DNA from 2 places in the Pseudomonas sp. Ors-4-3C genome. Region 2 is predicted to be linked to the other one. Evidence: riboswitches for the same ligand, from Rfam matches in the RefSeq annotation. Region 2 holds a riboswitch; the other holds the start of a gene.
The links. Region 2 has a riboswitch for cobalamin ahead of cobO (cob(I)yrinic acid a,c-diamide adenosyltransferase). Riboswitches for the same ligand answer to the same signal wherever they lie in the genome.
Positions count from the first base shown of each region.

Region 1: linked by a shared signal. The riboswitch ahead of cobW (cobalamin biosynthesis protein CobW) and the one ahead of cobO (cob(I)yrinic acid a,c-diamide adenosyltransferase) in region 2 are both predicted to bind cobalamin.

Region 1 covers NZ_CM146900.1:2,673,072-2,680,573, forward strand. Annotated here, with positions in the region: gene cobN (cobaltochelatase subunit CobN) at 1-86, opposite strand, end outside; gene cobW (cobalamin biosynthesis protein CobW) at 90-1,160, opposite strand; cobalamin riboswitch at 1,259-1,471, opposite strand; cobalamin riboswitch at 2,523-2,743, shown strand; gene ACVHNU_RS11940 (CbtB domain-containing protein) at 2,866-3,063, shown strand; gene ACVHNU_RS11945 (CbtA family protein) at 3,075-3,773, shown strand; gene ACVHNU_RS11950 (cobalamin biosynthesis protein) at 3,770-4,183, shown strand; gene cobM (precorrin-4 C(11)-methyltransferase) at 4,265-5,011, shown strand; gene nfuA (Fe-S biogenesis protein NfuA) at 5,200-5,784, opposite strand; gene ACVHNU_RS11965 (acyltransferase family protein) at 5,842-6,867, opposite strand; gene ACVHNU_RS11970 (fatty acid cis/trans isomerase) at 7,052-7,502, opposite strand, start outside.
Region 2 covers NZ_CM146900.1:1,068,264-1,075,765, reverse strand. Annotated here, with positions in the region: gene bluB (5,6-dimethylbenzimidazole synthase) at 1-80, opposite strand, end outside; gene ACVHNU_RS05010 (cobyrinate a,c-diamide synthase) at 128-1,477, opposite strand; gene cobO (cob(I)yrinic acid a,c-diamide adenosyltransferase) at 1,474-2,085, opposite strand; cobalamin riboswitch at 2,167-2,396, opposite strand; partial or broken gene ACVHNU_RS05000 (hypothetical protein) at 2,561-3,146, shown strand; gene ACVHNU_RS04995 (PQQ-dependent sugar dehydrogenase) at 3,213-4,526, shown strand; gene ACVHNU_RS04990 (C40 family peptidase) at 4,656-5,192, opposite strand; gene ACVHNU_RS04985 (C40 family peptidase) at 5,413-6,030, opposite strand; gene hda (DnaA regulatory inactivator Hda) at 6,256-6,960, opposite strand; gene ACVHNU_RS04975 (AI-2E family transporter) at 7,180-7,502, opposite strand, start outside.

The DNA of each region.
Region 1 (7,502 bases), 1.6 Mb from region 2:
ATCACCAGCTCGGCGGGGGTTTGTCCAAGGTCGGCAATGTTGTCATCCGACACGAAACCGCCGGGCTGGGTCCTGAGCAGGTGCATGGCTTAAACGCTGAGCGCGGCGCGCAGTTGCGCTTCGAGTTGCGCAGCGTCGAGTTCCTGACCAATCAGCACCAGACGGGTGACGCGCGCTTCGTCAGCACACCACTGGCGGTCGAAGTGCTTGTCGAAACGCGTGCCTACGCCTTGAATCAACAGGCGCATCGGCTTGTTCGGAATCGCCGCGAAGCCCTTCACGCGCAGGATGCCGTGCTTGACCACCAGTTGCGTTAGCGCGTCGAGCAGCAGGCTTTCGTCGGCTTGCGGCAGTTCGATCGAGATCGAATCGAAGGCGTCGTGATCGTGGTCATCGTGATCGTCATCACCGTCGTGGTGGTGGTCGTGATGGCTGTGGCGGCTGTCGATGTGTTCTTCAGAGCCGGCGCCGAGGCCGATCAGCACGTCCAGCGGCAGGCGACCGTTGCTGGCTTCGATGATTTTTACCGCGGGCGGCAGTTCTTCGGCGACTTCAGCGCGAACGCGAGCCAGATCTTCCGCGCTGGTCTGGTCGGCCTTGTTGAGGATCACCAGGTCGGCGCTGGCCAGTTGGTCGGCGAACAACTCATGAAGTGGCGATTCGTGATCGAGGTTCGGATCGAGTTTGCGCTGGGCATCGACCTGATCCGGGAACGCGGCGAAGGTGCCGGCGGCCACGGCCGGGCTGTCGACCACGGTGATCACCGCGTCAACCGTGCAGGCGCTGCGAATTTCCGGCCACTGGAAAGCTTGCACCAGCGGTTTTGGCAGGGCCAGACCGGACGTTTCGATCAGGATGTGGTCGAGATCACCGCGACGGGCGACCAGCTCACGCATCACCGGGAAGAACTCTTCCTGGACCGTGCAGCACAGGCAGCCGTTGGCCAGTTCATAGACGCGGCCGGTGGCTTCTTCTTCGGTGCAGCCGATGGTGCATTGCTTGAGGATTTCACCGTCGATGCCCAGTTCGCCGAACTCGTTGACGATCACGGCGATGCGACGGCCCTGAGCGTTGTCGAGCATGTGCCGCAGCAAGGTGGTTTTGCCCGAGCCGAGAAAACCGGTGACGATGGTGACGGGGAGTTTGGCCAATGTTTTCATCGGATGCCCTTTGGCAAGGTGGCGGGCATACGGGACGAGATCCGCTGCGAACGTGCGCGCGGAAGAATTCGCCACCGGATCACCCCGCCCGGTTGTAGTGAGAAATCTGTCACGAGGCAGGTCTCCTGGCTGACGGTGTTCAGGCCTTGGGCCCGGCATTCGCTGCGCCTTCCCGCTGGCTCTGTGGATTGAGCTGGCAGTGGCGTGGCAACGAACTTCACCGTTCACAGTTGCGGGGGCAGCCGCGGCTTTGACCGCGTTCCCTTCTTAGCTTCGGCGTGGGCCGAAGAACCTCGAAAGCGCAAGGCTACGCATGGCTTGAGGATGGGTCAATGTTTGGATTGGGGGCATATCCGTTGCTGCGGGGGTTGCTGATTACGGTTTCGCCGTTGCGGCGGGTCACTTTTGCCAGACTTCGGGTTAAGGGGTATGGTTTTTTTGGATTGGGGGCATATCCGTTTCTGCGGGTGTCGCCGCTGGCGGTTTCGCTCTTACAGCGAGTCACCTTTTCCAAACGCCGAAAAGGTAACCCAAAAGGCTTTGCCCCGGCGTACGGCACTTCGCTGAGGCTCAGTGTTGCCTCGCTACGGTGTCCATCCGGGGGCATCGCCTCCGGTTTGCTTCGCTGCACCTCCTCTCGATGGATGCGGCTTCGCCGCATGGCGCTGCGCGCCTATCCCCCGGATGGACACCTTCGCTCGGCCTGCCGAAGGGGCTGAAGATCAAAAGCCAAAGCCAAAGCCAAAGCCAAAGCCAAAGCCAAAGCCAAAGCCAAAGCCAAAGCCAAAGCCAAAGCAGATCAAAAGATCACAGCCTTCGGCAGTTCCTGCATGGCATTGGATGCATTCAGTTAGAAATTGGTCGGCTGGTAGGCCGCCTTCGCGAGCAAGCCCGCTCCCACAGTTGGGCCGGGTGCATCCGCAAGAAATTGGTCGGCTGTCAGGCCGCCATCGCCAGCAGGCTGGCTCCTACAATTCAGAGAGCGTACCCCCCATGCGGCGAAGCCGCCCCACTCAACACAATGAGCGTTAGCTCGAGTAAAGCTTTTGATCTCAGGGCCCGTCGGCAGGCTGAGTGGAGGGGTTTATCCGGGGGTGGGAGCGCAGCGACCGTTTGGCGCAGCCAAACACAGCGAGAGGAGGTGCAGCGAAGCAAACCGTAGGCGCTGCCCCCCGGATGAATCCCGGAGCGAAGGAACCCGAGCCTAAGCGAGGGCCGAACGTCAGGGCATAGACCTTTTGGTTACTTTTGGGGCGTTTGCCAAAAGTGACCCGCCGTAAGGGCGGAACCCTAAGTGGCCGTTACCGCAGAAACGGATATACCCACCCCACTCAATTGACTCAAATCCCCAACCCATGCTCTCCTACACAACTTGTTACGGGTGCCCTTCACAGGGTGAAACGGGAAACCGGTGAATCATGTGCTTTACTCAAAGCCATGTCAGTCCGGTGCTGCCCCCGCAACGGTAAGCGAGCGAAGCGTCGAATCCACTGTGCCGTACGGCATGGGAAGGTGACGCTTGCAGGTCGGCCTGACGCCAACCCCTCGTGAGCCCGGAGACCGGCCCGCAACACACAGTGCGCATTTTGCGTCGCTGAACATAACAAACCCGCGGTGGGCGGGCGCTGTTCGAACCTCTGCGTGCCCGACTCGCAGGGGTTTTCATGCGCTCTATCAACCCGCTGACACTCCAGAGGGAAGCGCCATGTCAATCATCAGCAGCACCGGCAGCAACACCGACAAAATCTCCAGCACCGCCACGTTGAGCCAACGCCTGACCGCCGCCATTTTCGCTTCGATCCTCGGCGCCAGCCTCGTGTACTTCGCCGGCTTCTCGCACATCGAAGCGGTGCACAACGCCGCTCACGATACCCGCCACAGCGCTGCGTTCCCGTGCCACTGAGACCTGCCGACATGATCAAGCGTATTGCGCAAACCGCAGGCTTCACCGGTCTGCTGGCCGCCCTGCTGCTGACCCTGCTGCAAAGCTTCTGGGTCTCGCCACTGATTCTGCAGGCCGAAACCTTCGAGAAATCCGAACCGGTGGCCGTTCACGAACACGCCGCCGGCACAGCCGCACACACTCACGACGCCGAAGCCTGGGAGCCGGAAAACGGCTGGCAGCGCGTGGTCTCGACCACCGGCGGCAATCTGGTGGTGGCGGTCGGTTTCGCCCTGATGCTCGCGGGTCTATACACCCTGCGCGCACCGACCAAAACCTCGCAGGGCTTGCTCTGGGGCCTGGCCGGTTACGCGACCTTCGTCCTCGCGCCGACTCTGGGCCTGCCGCCTGAACTGCCGGGCACCGCGGCGGCCGATCTGGCTTCGCGGCAAACGTGGTGGATCGGCACCGCCGCCTCCACCGCTGTCGGCCTGGCCTTGATCGTGTTCAGCCGTCACTGGCTGATGAAACTGCTGGGCGTGGCGATTCTTGCCGTGCCGCACGTGATTGGCGCACCGCAACCGGAAGTGCACTCGATGCTCGCCCCGGAAGCACTGGAAGCCCAGTTCAAAATCGCTTCACAGTTGACCAACGTGGCGTTCTGGCTGGCCCTGGGCCTGATCAGCGCCTGGTTGTTCCGCCGCAAAAGCGCTGGTCAATACCACGCATGACCGATGACCGCGCAGCGCCGACCTTCGTGGTCGGCCTGGGCTGCCAGCGCGGCTGCCCGGCCAGTACGCTGCGCGCGTTACTCGATCAGGCATTACAGGCACATCGCATCGAACTCGAAGCGGTCAAGGCATTGGCCAGCATCGATTTGAAGCGCGATGAGCCCGGTTTGCAGGAATTGGCCGCGCAACTGGCCTTGCCGCTGTTGTATTTCAGCAGCGACGAATTGGCCAGTTACCAGCAGCGGCTAAGCCATCATTCACAGATCGCCTACGAGCGCACCGGTTGCTATGGCGTCGCGGAAAGTGCCGCGCTGGCCCTCGCCGAGCAGTTGATCCAGGCTCCGGCAAAACTCCTGATTTCCCGGCAGAAATACGCTCAGGCGACACTGGCATTGGCCGGCGCTGCGTAAAATCCCGATAATCCCCCTGTTTGATCATGAGCAATCTTCATCTGAAGCGTTGCCCTGCCCCGTTTTTCACAGGACTTCTTCATGACCGTCTACTTCATCGGCGCCGGCCCCGGCGACCCGGAATTGATCACCGTCAAAGGCCAGCGGCTGATCCGCAGTTGCCCGGTGATCATCTACGCAGGCTCGCTGGTCCCGGCCGCCGTGCTGGAGGGGCATCAGGCCGAAACCGTGATCAACAGCGCCGAATTGCATCTGGAGCAGATCATTGATTTGATCAAAACTGCCCATGCCAAGGGCCAGGATGTGGCGCGGGTGCATTCGGGTGATCCAAGCCTGTATGGCGCGATTGGCGAGCAGATTCGTTATCTGCGCGAATTGCAGATTCCGTTCGAGATCATTCCCGGCGTGACGGCTACGGCTGCTTGCGCAGCGTTGCTGGGCGCGGAACTGACGCTGCCGGACGTTTCGCAGAGCGTGATTCTGACTCGTTACGCCGATAAAACTGCGATGCCGGCGGGTGAGGAACTGAGCAGTCTGGCGCAGCATGGCGCGACCATGGCGATTCACCTGGGGGTCAATCATCTGCAGAAGATCATTGGCGAACTGCAGCCACATTACGGCGCGGATTGCCCGATTGCGGTGATTCACCGGGCGACATGGCCGGATCAGGATTGGGTGCTAGGGACGCTGGAGGATATTGCCGCGAAGGTTGCGGCCAAGGGGTTTCGGCGTACGGCGTTGATTCTGGTTGGACGGGTGTTGGGGAGTGAGGTGTTTGGCGAATCGTCGCTTTATCGCGCGGGGCATGCGCACCTGTACAGGCCCTGAAAGCAATTGTGGCGAGGGAGCTTGCTCCCGCCGGATCGCGGAGCGATCCCAAAACCGGACAACCCATTCATCACGGGTAAATGCATTGTCCGATTTGTGACTGCTTCGCAGTCAAGCGGGACGGTGCGGCGATCCGACAAGCTCCCTCGCCACAGCGCCGTTTTTCATGTTCGCAGTGAACACCTTACTCAGTAGTAGGCGTTTTCTTTCTGCGTGTGGTCGGTCACGTCGCGAACACCTTTGAGCTCTGGGATACGCTCGAGCAAGGTGCGTTCGATGCCTTCCTTCAGGGTCACGTCGGCCTGGCCGCAGCCTTGGCAGCCGCCGCCGAACTGCAGCACGGCGATGCCGTCCTCAACCACATCGATCAGGCTGACCTGACCGCCGTGGCTGGCCAGCCCCGGGTTGATTTCGGTTTGCAGGTAGTAGTTGATGCGCTCGTTGACCGGGCTGTCGGCGTTGACCATCGGTACTTTGGCGTTTGGCGCCTTGATGGTCAGCTGGCCGCCCATGCGGTCGGTGGCGTAATCGACGACGGCATCGTCGAGGAACGCTTCGCTGAACGAGTCGATGTAAGCGGTGAAGCTTTTCAGCCCCAGCGCGGTATCTTCAGGTTTTTCTTCGCCCGGCTTGCAGTAGGCAATGCAGGTTTCGGCGTACTGGGTGCCAGGCTGGGTGATGAAGACGCGGATGCCGATGCCCGGGGTGTTCTGCTTGGAGAGCAGATCGGCCAGGTAATCGTGGGCGGCGTCGGTAATGGTAATAGCGGTCATGGAAACTCCTCGCAGGCTTGGGCGCAGTTTACGCCAATCATCGCGCGGCACAAAGTCCTAGTATTTTTGTCGGGAAAGCTCGGCAGCTGATTGACCGACAGGTTCGCGATCAATCCGCGCTTTAAGCCACTGATAGCTGCGTTTTTCCACCCATTCGTAACTCAGCCACGAGCCCACACCGATGGCCAGAGCACAGACAACGAACATCAGATACGGGTTGATCCCGTAGCGCCGCGCAATAAAACCACCCGCCGACAGCACCAGTACGTGCATCAGGTACACCGAATAGGAACAGTCACCGAGCCATTTCATCACCCGGCTGCGCTCGACGTAGCGTTCCAGTGCGATACAGGACATCACCAGCACCGCGCTCGGCACGCCCCAGTTCAACAGCCTTGGCGCTGGCGCCAGGTGATAGATCGCCATCATCGCAGCACCAATCGCCACCAGCGGCAGCCACAGCCCCGCGCCGATCCAGCCCCGGCGATACAGCACGCCAATGCCGATCCCCAGCAAAAACTCGTAAACGATGTCCGAACGGTAGAACTCATTGAGCCAGCCGAACGCCTGGCACGCCGAAAACAGCAACGCGGCGACCACCAGCAAGCGCAACTGCCAGCGGAACACCAGCGCGCATGCAAACAACACATAAAAGAACATTTCGTAGTTGAGCGTCCAGCCGACATTCAGCGTCGGATAAATCCCGTAGCCGCCGGGGTTTTGCGCAGGGATGAATAACAACGACGCGAGGAAATGCGCCCAATCCACCGTCTGATCCGGCAACATCGGCCGGGCGAACACCACCAGCAACGCCATCAGCAGCGTGTACAGCCAATACGCCGGGACAATGCGAAACAGCCGATAGAGCAGAAACCGCGCCGGGGGCAACGCTTTGCTTTCGGTAGACAGGAAGATCACCAGCCCGCTGATGACGAAAAAGATATCGACGCCGACTGCGCCTTTGTCGATGAAGAACTGTCCGACCGGGCCGCGCGCCTTGAAATCGAAGAAAATCTGCATGAAGTGGTGGCAGACCACGGTCCACGCGGCAAGCGCCCGCAGGGCCTGCACTGAAATCAACATGATCGGCTCCTGTCCACAACTCTCAAAACCACCGCCGATCCCTTGTAGGAGTGAGACTGCTCGCGATGACGGCATGTCAGGCGACAACCATTCTGAATGGACTCACGCCATCGCGAGCAAGCTCACTCCTACAGGGAATGTGCGGTGTTGCTTAGAGTTGGGACAGCAGACCAGCCCCAAACGATCAAAGATTCTCGTAGCGGTTCATGTCCAGCACGCCCTCTTCCACCGGATCGGTTTCGTGGAGGTATTGGCTCAGGTCGTGGAAATAGAACCAGAATTGCGGATGACTGCGACGAATCCCCCAGCGTTCGACGATTTTCTCGAAGCGCTCAGCATCCTTGGCGGTTTCCATGGCATCGACAAACTCCGGTACTTGCTCGGCCGGAATGTTGAAGATGAAGTTCGGATAGCTGCTGAGCACGCCCGGATAGAGGGTCAAGGTGTCCAGCCCCGGTTGATAGCGCAGCGATTCCCCCAGCAGGAACGCCACGTTACTGTGCGCGCGATTGCGCAGCAGGCTGTACATCTCGCGTTTCCCGCTGCGGGTTTCGATGCGCAGCATGGTCGCTTCCGGCAACTGGTCGATGACCTTCAAACCGGCGGCCGGACGTGACGTCAGGCGACTCAGCGCC
Region 2 (7,502 bases):
AAGTGGCGCATGTCGCGGCGTTCGGCGATGGCACGGTAGACGGCCTGGCGCTCGGCTTCGGTGAATGCGTTGTCGGTCATGGACTCTTCGCGAGCAGGCTCGCTCCCACATTGGACGGGGTGCTTGCTCAAGAAACGCGATCCCCTGTGGGAGCGAGCTTGCTCGCGAAGGCGGCCTGACATTCTGGCGCAAACAACGCGGCAATCGCCGTCGGATTCGACGGAAAGTAGAAATGCACGTACGACGCCGTCATCCGCCCTTGCCGATAAACCGCCTCGGCCCCACGCCCGCCGTTCGGGCTCAGGCCTCGGGCAATCGGCGTCAGATCGGTGCTGGTCAGGGAATGGTGATAGGTGTGACCGCGCAACGAACCTTCCGGCAAATCCACCGCTTGCAGTGCCAGTGCCGCCAGACGTTTTTGCATCACCGCCTCACCGCGCAGCAGCCCGACCAGTTCGGCACGGGTGCCGTCGACATCGGTCAACGCGTCGAGCAGATAGAGCATGCCGCCACATTCGGCGAGCAGCGGTTTGCCGGCGGCGTGGTGCGCACGGATCGCGTCGAGCATCGCGGTGTTTTGCGCCAGCGCGACATGGTGCAATTCCGGGTAACCACCGGGCAGATACAGACTGTCGGCCTCGGGTAATTGGGTATCGCGGATCGGCGAGAAGAAACTCAACTCGGCGCCCATCGCCCGCAGCAGATCGAGACTGGCGCCATAGGTGAAGGCAAAAGCCTCATCGCGAGCGACAGCAATGCGCACGCCATCGAGCAGCGGTTCAGCAGGGTTCACTTCGGGCGCGGCGAATGCCACGGCCGGTGGCAGCGCTACCTCGCAACTGCTGGCCAGGGCTTCGGCGGCGGCGTCGAGGCGCAGGTCGAGGTCATTCAGTTCGCTCGCCTGTACCAGACCGAGATGGCGGCTCGGCAACTCGATCCCGGTTTCCCGGGACAATGCGCCGTACCAGCGCAAGCCTTCGGTGAGGCTGCCTTCGAGCAATTGCGCATGACGCAAAGTGCCGACGCGGTTGGCCAGCACGCCGGCAAACGGCAAGTCCGGCTGATAGCGCGCCAGCCCCAACGCCAATGCGCCGAAGGTCTGGGCCATGGCGGTACCGTCGATCACGCCGAGCACCGGCACGCCGAAATGCCGCGCCAGATCAGCGCTGGATGGCGTGCCGTCGAACAGGCCCATCACGCCTTCGATCAGGATCAGATCGGCTTCGGCGGCGGCTTCCCACAACAGCCGGCGGCTTTCCTGCTCGCCGACCATCCACATGTCCAGTTGATACACCGGCGCACCGCTGGCGCGCTCGAGAATCATCGGGTCGAGGAAATCCGGGCCGCACTTGAACACGCGCACCTTGCGCCCTTGGTTACGATGCAAGCGAGCGAGCGCGGCGGTGACGGTGGTCTTGCCCTGACCGGAGGCCGGCGCGGCAATCAGTACCGCCGGGCAGTGACGTGGTTGATTCAAAGTTCGACGCCTTTCTGCGCTTTGATGCCGGCCTGGAAGGCGTGTTTGAGCATGCCCATTTCGGTGACGGTATCGCCCATCTCGATCATTTCCGGCTTGGCCGCGCGACCGGTGACGATCACGTGCTGCATCGGCGGACGCGCCTGCAAGTCACTGAGCACCTGATCCAGATCGAGGTAGCCGTGCTTGAGCGCGATGTTCAGTTCGTCCAGCACCACCAGGCCAATCGACGGGTCGCGCAGCAACTCGCGGGATACGGCCCACGCGGCTTCGGCGGCAGCGATGTCGCGCTGGCGATCCTGGGTTTCCCAAGTGAAGCCCTCGCCCATCACGTGAAAGCGCACTTGCTCGGGGAAGCGGCGGAAGAACAGTTCTTCGCCCGTGCTGTTGCGGCCTTTGATGAACTGCACCACGCCGCACTGCATGCCGTGGCCCATGGCGCGGGCGAGCATGCCGAACGCCGAGCTGCTTTTGCCTTTGCCATTGCCGGTCAACACCAGCACCAGGCCGCATTCGTCAGGCGAATTGGCGATGCGTTCGTCGATCACGGCTTTTTTGCGCTGCATACGCGCCAGATGGCGTTCGTCGCGCTCGGGGGAATCGGTCATGGGGGAGCTCTCCGTTGAGGCTGGATAACGGCGGGCAGGCACAAGAATAGACGGCAAAAAGCCTGGCATCGCCCACCGTGATGCCGCTGGATGGATCAGGCCGGTCTCCGGGCTCATGAGCGGCGAATCGCCTGACTGCGCGCCTTCCCGCGTCGTCGACACAGTGGCTCAATGCACAGTTTTCACTCATTTACCGTTGCGGGGGCAGCGCCGGGATCGTGATCGTTCTTCGCCTGAAGACAACCCTCACCGGCTTCCCTGTTTCACTCTGTCGACACAGGTCACAGAGCACCTGAAACAAGCCGCGAAGGTTAGAGGGTTGGGGGTGGAGCGTCAATTAAAGAGGGGGCCGTCGGGCGAATAACTGCCGCCGATCAATTATCTGACGCCAATCTTGTGCCACACTGAGACAAGTGATATCAAAGAGCCATGCTTTTGGTTGAAAAAGCACATCACAACAATAAGGATGATGACGATGCAAGGCATGATCATCAGCAACCCGCGCCTGGAATTCCTGCGCCCGATGCTTGAACGCTGGTTTGACTGTATCGACCGCTACAACGCTGTACGCGGCGACAACGACACCCCCTACTGGCATGACGAGAAAGCCAATCTCGGACTGCTCTCCGCGGCGGCATGGATGGCCGAGCTGGTAACCCTTTGCGATACCGCCACGCGCAAACAGAACGAGGACGGCGAACGCAACGCCCGCGCCGACCTGTTCATCGCCGGGGCCGAAGACCGCGCCTACCTTCAGGCGACCCAGCGCTGGCCGCGAGTCAACAACCTCAACCTGACCCAGGCTCTGCTGGAGATCACCAGCGACGCCAAACGCATCAGTTTTGCCAGCGACCTCAAGCTCGGCTGCCTGTTCGTCGCCCCGCAGAAGGCCCAGCACAGCGCCAGCCCCGAAGAGTTGCAGGACATGGTCGACGACCTGCAAAAGGAACACTGCTGCGCAGTGGCCTGGTATTTCCCCTACGCCTACCGCAAGTTGCGCAGCGAAGCGGGCAACTATCACCCGGGCATCGGCCGTGCTGTTCAAAGAGGCCCGCGGTTGAGCGGTTGAACCATCGGGTGCGCACACTCCTCTATGATTAGGCATGCATTCATAGGGAAGATCAGTAATGCGCAAAACCCAACTCGCTCTCGTCATCGCCCTCGCCGGAGGGCTCGCCGCCTGTGGTGAATCCTCCAGCCTGCAAGTTTCCGACGGCACCGGCCCGTCACCGAAACTGCCTGAACCGAACAAAACCCTGATCCCGACGGTGAACATCGCCCCGGCGATCGGCTGGCCCGCCGGCGGCAAACCGACCGCCGCAGCCGGCACGCAAGTGGCAGCGTTTGCCGAAGGCCTCGACCATCCGCGCTGGCTCTATGTCCTGCCCAACGGCGACGTGCTGGTGGCGGAAACCAACGCCCCACCGAAACCCGATGACAGCGCCGGCATTCGTGGCTGGGTGATGAAGAAAGTCATGGGCAAGGCCGGTGCTGGCGTGCCGAGCCCGAACCGCATCACCCTGCTGCGCGACGCCGACCACGATGGCGTGGCCGAAACGCGCACGGTGTTTCTGCAAAACCTCAATTCGCCGTTTGGCATGACCCTGGTCGGCAATGACCTGTACGTCGCTGACACCGATCGCCTGCTGCGTTTCCACTACGAACCCGGCGCGACCGAGATCAAGACGCAGCCGATCAAAGTCACCGACCTGCCGGGCGGCACGCTGAACCACCACTGGACCAAGAACGTCATCGCCAGCAAGGACGGCAGCAAGCTGTACGTCACCGTCGGCTCGAACAGCAACGTTGGCGAGAATGGTCTGGATAAAGAAGAAGGTCGCGCAGCGATCTGGGAAGTCGATCGCGCCACTGGCAACCACCGGATTTTCGCCTCGGGCATCCGCAACCCCAACGGTCTTGCCTGGGAACCCACCACGGGTGCGCTGTGGACAGCGGTGAATGAGCGTGACGAAATCGGCAGCGACCTGGTGCCGGACTACATCACCTCGGTCAAGGACGGCGGTTTTTACGGCTGGCCATTCAGCTATTACGGTCAACACGTGGATGTGCGGGTGAAGCCGCAGAATCTGGATCTGGTGGCCAAGGCCATCGCCCCGGACTACGCCGTTGGCCCACACACCGCCTCGCTGGGCCTGACGTTCGCCGATGGCAACAGCCTGCCGGCGCAATTCAAGGAGGGCGCCTTCATCGGCCAGCACGGCTCGTGGAACCGCAAACCGCACAGTGGCTACAAGGTGATTTTCGTACCGTTCGCCGCCGGCAAGCCGAACGGACAACCGATCGATGTGCTGACCGGGTTCCTCGACAAGGATGAGAACGCCTTGGGCCGCCCGGTGGGGGTGGTGATCGACCAGCAAGGTGGTTTGCTGGTGGCGGATGATGTGGGGAACAAGGTTTGGCGGGTGTCGGCCACTAAATAAATCAGGGCCCGACACATAACAAATTTGGGAGCGGGCTTGCTCGCGAAAGCGTCAGGTCATTCAACATCATGGATGAATGACACATCGCATTCGCGAGCAAGCCCGCTCCCACATTTAGATTTTCAGCGTTTACGGGTTATGCGCCAGATGCTCCGGCTGCAACACCCGCTTGGCACTCAGATACGCCTTCTGCCAGTACGCCTTTGACAGGCTGTCCAGCTTCACCGTGCCGCCCGTCGCCGGCGCATGCACGAAACGCCCTTCCCCGACGTAGATCCCCGCATGACTGACCTGCGAGCCGCCATTGGTGGCGAAGAAGATCAAGTCGCCGGTCTGCAACCCTTCTTTGCCGACATTCGGCGCCTGCATCACGATCATCTCGCGGGTAGAGCGCGGCAACGAGATACCGGCGGCATCGCGGTAGACGAAACCGATCAGGCCACTGCAATCAAACCCGGAGTCTGGTGTGTTGCCGCCCCAGCGATAAGGCGTGCCAACCAGGCCCAGCGCACGAAACAGCACGTCTTCAGCAGCAGGCGAAAAAGCTTGGGAAGGCCCGAACACCACCGGGGCGCGTACGACGGGCGCAGGCGGCGGAGTGCGGCTGGCGCAGGCGCTGAGCAGCGCTGCGAAGAAGATCACTGTGAGGCGGGCCGACATCGTCATAAGCAGAACATCCTGATCTGGCTGCGGCTTTCTCTGCCGAATGGACAGAAACAAAACCGCCTGCGGAGCACGCAGGCGGTTTGCCATCAATATAGATACAGGATTCTAGCGGCTACGCGGCAAACTTCAAGTAAGACTTTAACTTCACCTTGTAAAGTCTAGGTCTACTCCCTGGCCGGGCACCGTTTTTGTCGCCACGGACGTGGCGACAACGGAGGAATTACTTGCGAGCGGTGACCACGGTCGGTGCCATCGCTAGGGCGCGTTTGGCTTCGATGAAGGTCTTGCTCCAGTAGCTATCACCCAGGCTGTCGATGCGAACACCGCCGCTGCGACGGCTGCTGGAATGGATGAACTGGTTGTCACCCAGGTAGATCCCGGCGTGACTCACACGACCGCGACGACCATTGGTGGCGAAGAACAGCAGATCGCCCGGCTCAAGGTTGCTGCGCGAGACCAGCGGGGCATCCACGTTGATCATTTCGCGAGTGGAGCGCGGCAGATTCATGCCGGCTTCTTCGCGGAACAGGTAACCGATGAAACCGCTGCAATCGAAACCGGCTTCAGAGGTACCGCCGAAACGGTAACGGGTACCGATCAGGGACATGCCGCGTTCGAGGATGCTGTCGGCCAGAACCGGAAGCTCGTATGGCTTCTTGCCGTTGAAATCGGCGAGTTCTTTTTCGGTGGCCAGCTCTTCCTGGTAAATAACGGAAGACTGGGCAGTGGCAGAATTTTTAACCTGTTGAGGCTGCTCTTGAACTGGAGAATGAGCAGCGCAACCGAACAACAGGGTGACGAGTGCGAGAGGCACGAGGGGTGCGAAGCGATTTAGCATGGGCACGACCGTGGCTGAAGTTGTAAAGAAGCCGAGACTATGCCCGCTATCGGCCTCATTTGCAAATTCAATCGATCTTTTTGTGACTTCCCGGTTTCTCGTTTACATCTAAGCGCTTAAGCCCATTTGAATCGATACGCGGTCTGCACACGGTGCGGAAAAGCGGATTTTCTGGCGCCTGAAATATGCCGAAACGTGCTCCAGCCCGCGTATTTCAAGGGCTGGCTACCAGCCGAGGGTTTCTTTAAGGAACGGAATCGTCAGCTTGCGTTGCGCCTGCAACGAGGCCTGATCCAGCTGTTCGAGGAGGTCGAACAATGCACTCATGCTGCGGGTGCCGCGGGTCAGAATAAAGTGTCCGACTTCATCGGTCAGGTGCAGACCGCGACGCGAAGCGCGCAATTGCAGGGCACGCAATTTGTCTTCATCGGAAAGCGGGCGCATCTGGAAGATCAGCGCCAGGGTCAGGCGCGATTTCAGGTCGGCCAGTTTCACCGGCAACTCGCGTGGCGAGGTTGAGGCAGCAATCAGCAAGCGCCGACCGCTGTCGCGCAGACGGTTGAACAGATGAAACATCGCCTCTTCCCAGTCTGCCTTGCCGGCAATCACCTGCAAGTCATCCAGGCAGACCAGTTCGTACTGCTCAAGGTTGTCGAGGATTTCGATACCACGATCCATCAGCTCGGCCAGTGGCAGATAAACCGCTGGCTCACCCATCTGCTCGAAACGCAGGCAAGCCGCCTGCAACAGATGCGTACGCCCTACCCCATGCTTGCCCCACAGGTAGATCAGGCTTTCGGTCCAGCCGGCGTCGGCTTCGCATAGGCGCTCGACATAGCCGAGTGCAGCGGCATTGGCGCCTGGGTAGTAGTTGATGAAGGTGGCGTCGTCACGCAGACGCACACCTAGGGGCAGCTGAATCGGTTTCATGCTGACTGAACAGTTCTCAAGGAACCGTTAGTGGCCTCTGTGTAAAGTTTGCGAAGTTTATACCCGTGAAGCGGAGCGCACAATGCGACAGACCCCAAGCAAAATCAAAGGTTTGCGTTAATGCGCTGGTTTTATGACAGTTTCTCTGACGCGCTGCCGTGCGAACCCTGCGCAAAACGCAGGCCAACCCGGCGCAATGCCGGGCCGCCCGTGATCGGATTACAACTCGGGCTCATCTGTCCCGCTGTAGATATCCGAGTCCTTGTACAGATCGTGCACGTGACGCACCAGCACCATGATCACCGCCGCCACCGGCAGTGCCAGCAAGACGCCGGTAAAGCCGAACAGCTCACCGCCGGCCAGAATCGCGAAGATCACCGCCACCGGATGCAGACCAATCCGATCACCCACCAACAGCGGCGTCAGGACCATGCCTTCCAGCGCCTGACCAATCATGAATACTGCAACGATGCCGATCATTGGATACAGATCACCACCGAACTGGAACAGCCCGGCAATCAGCGCCGCACCAATGCCGATCA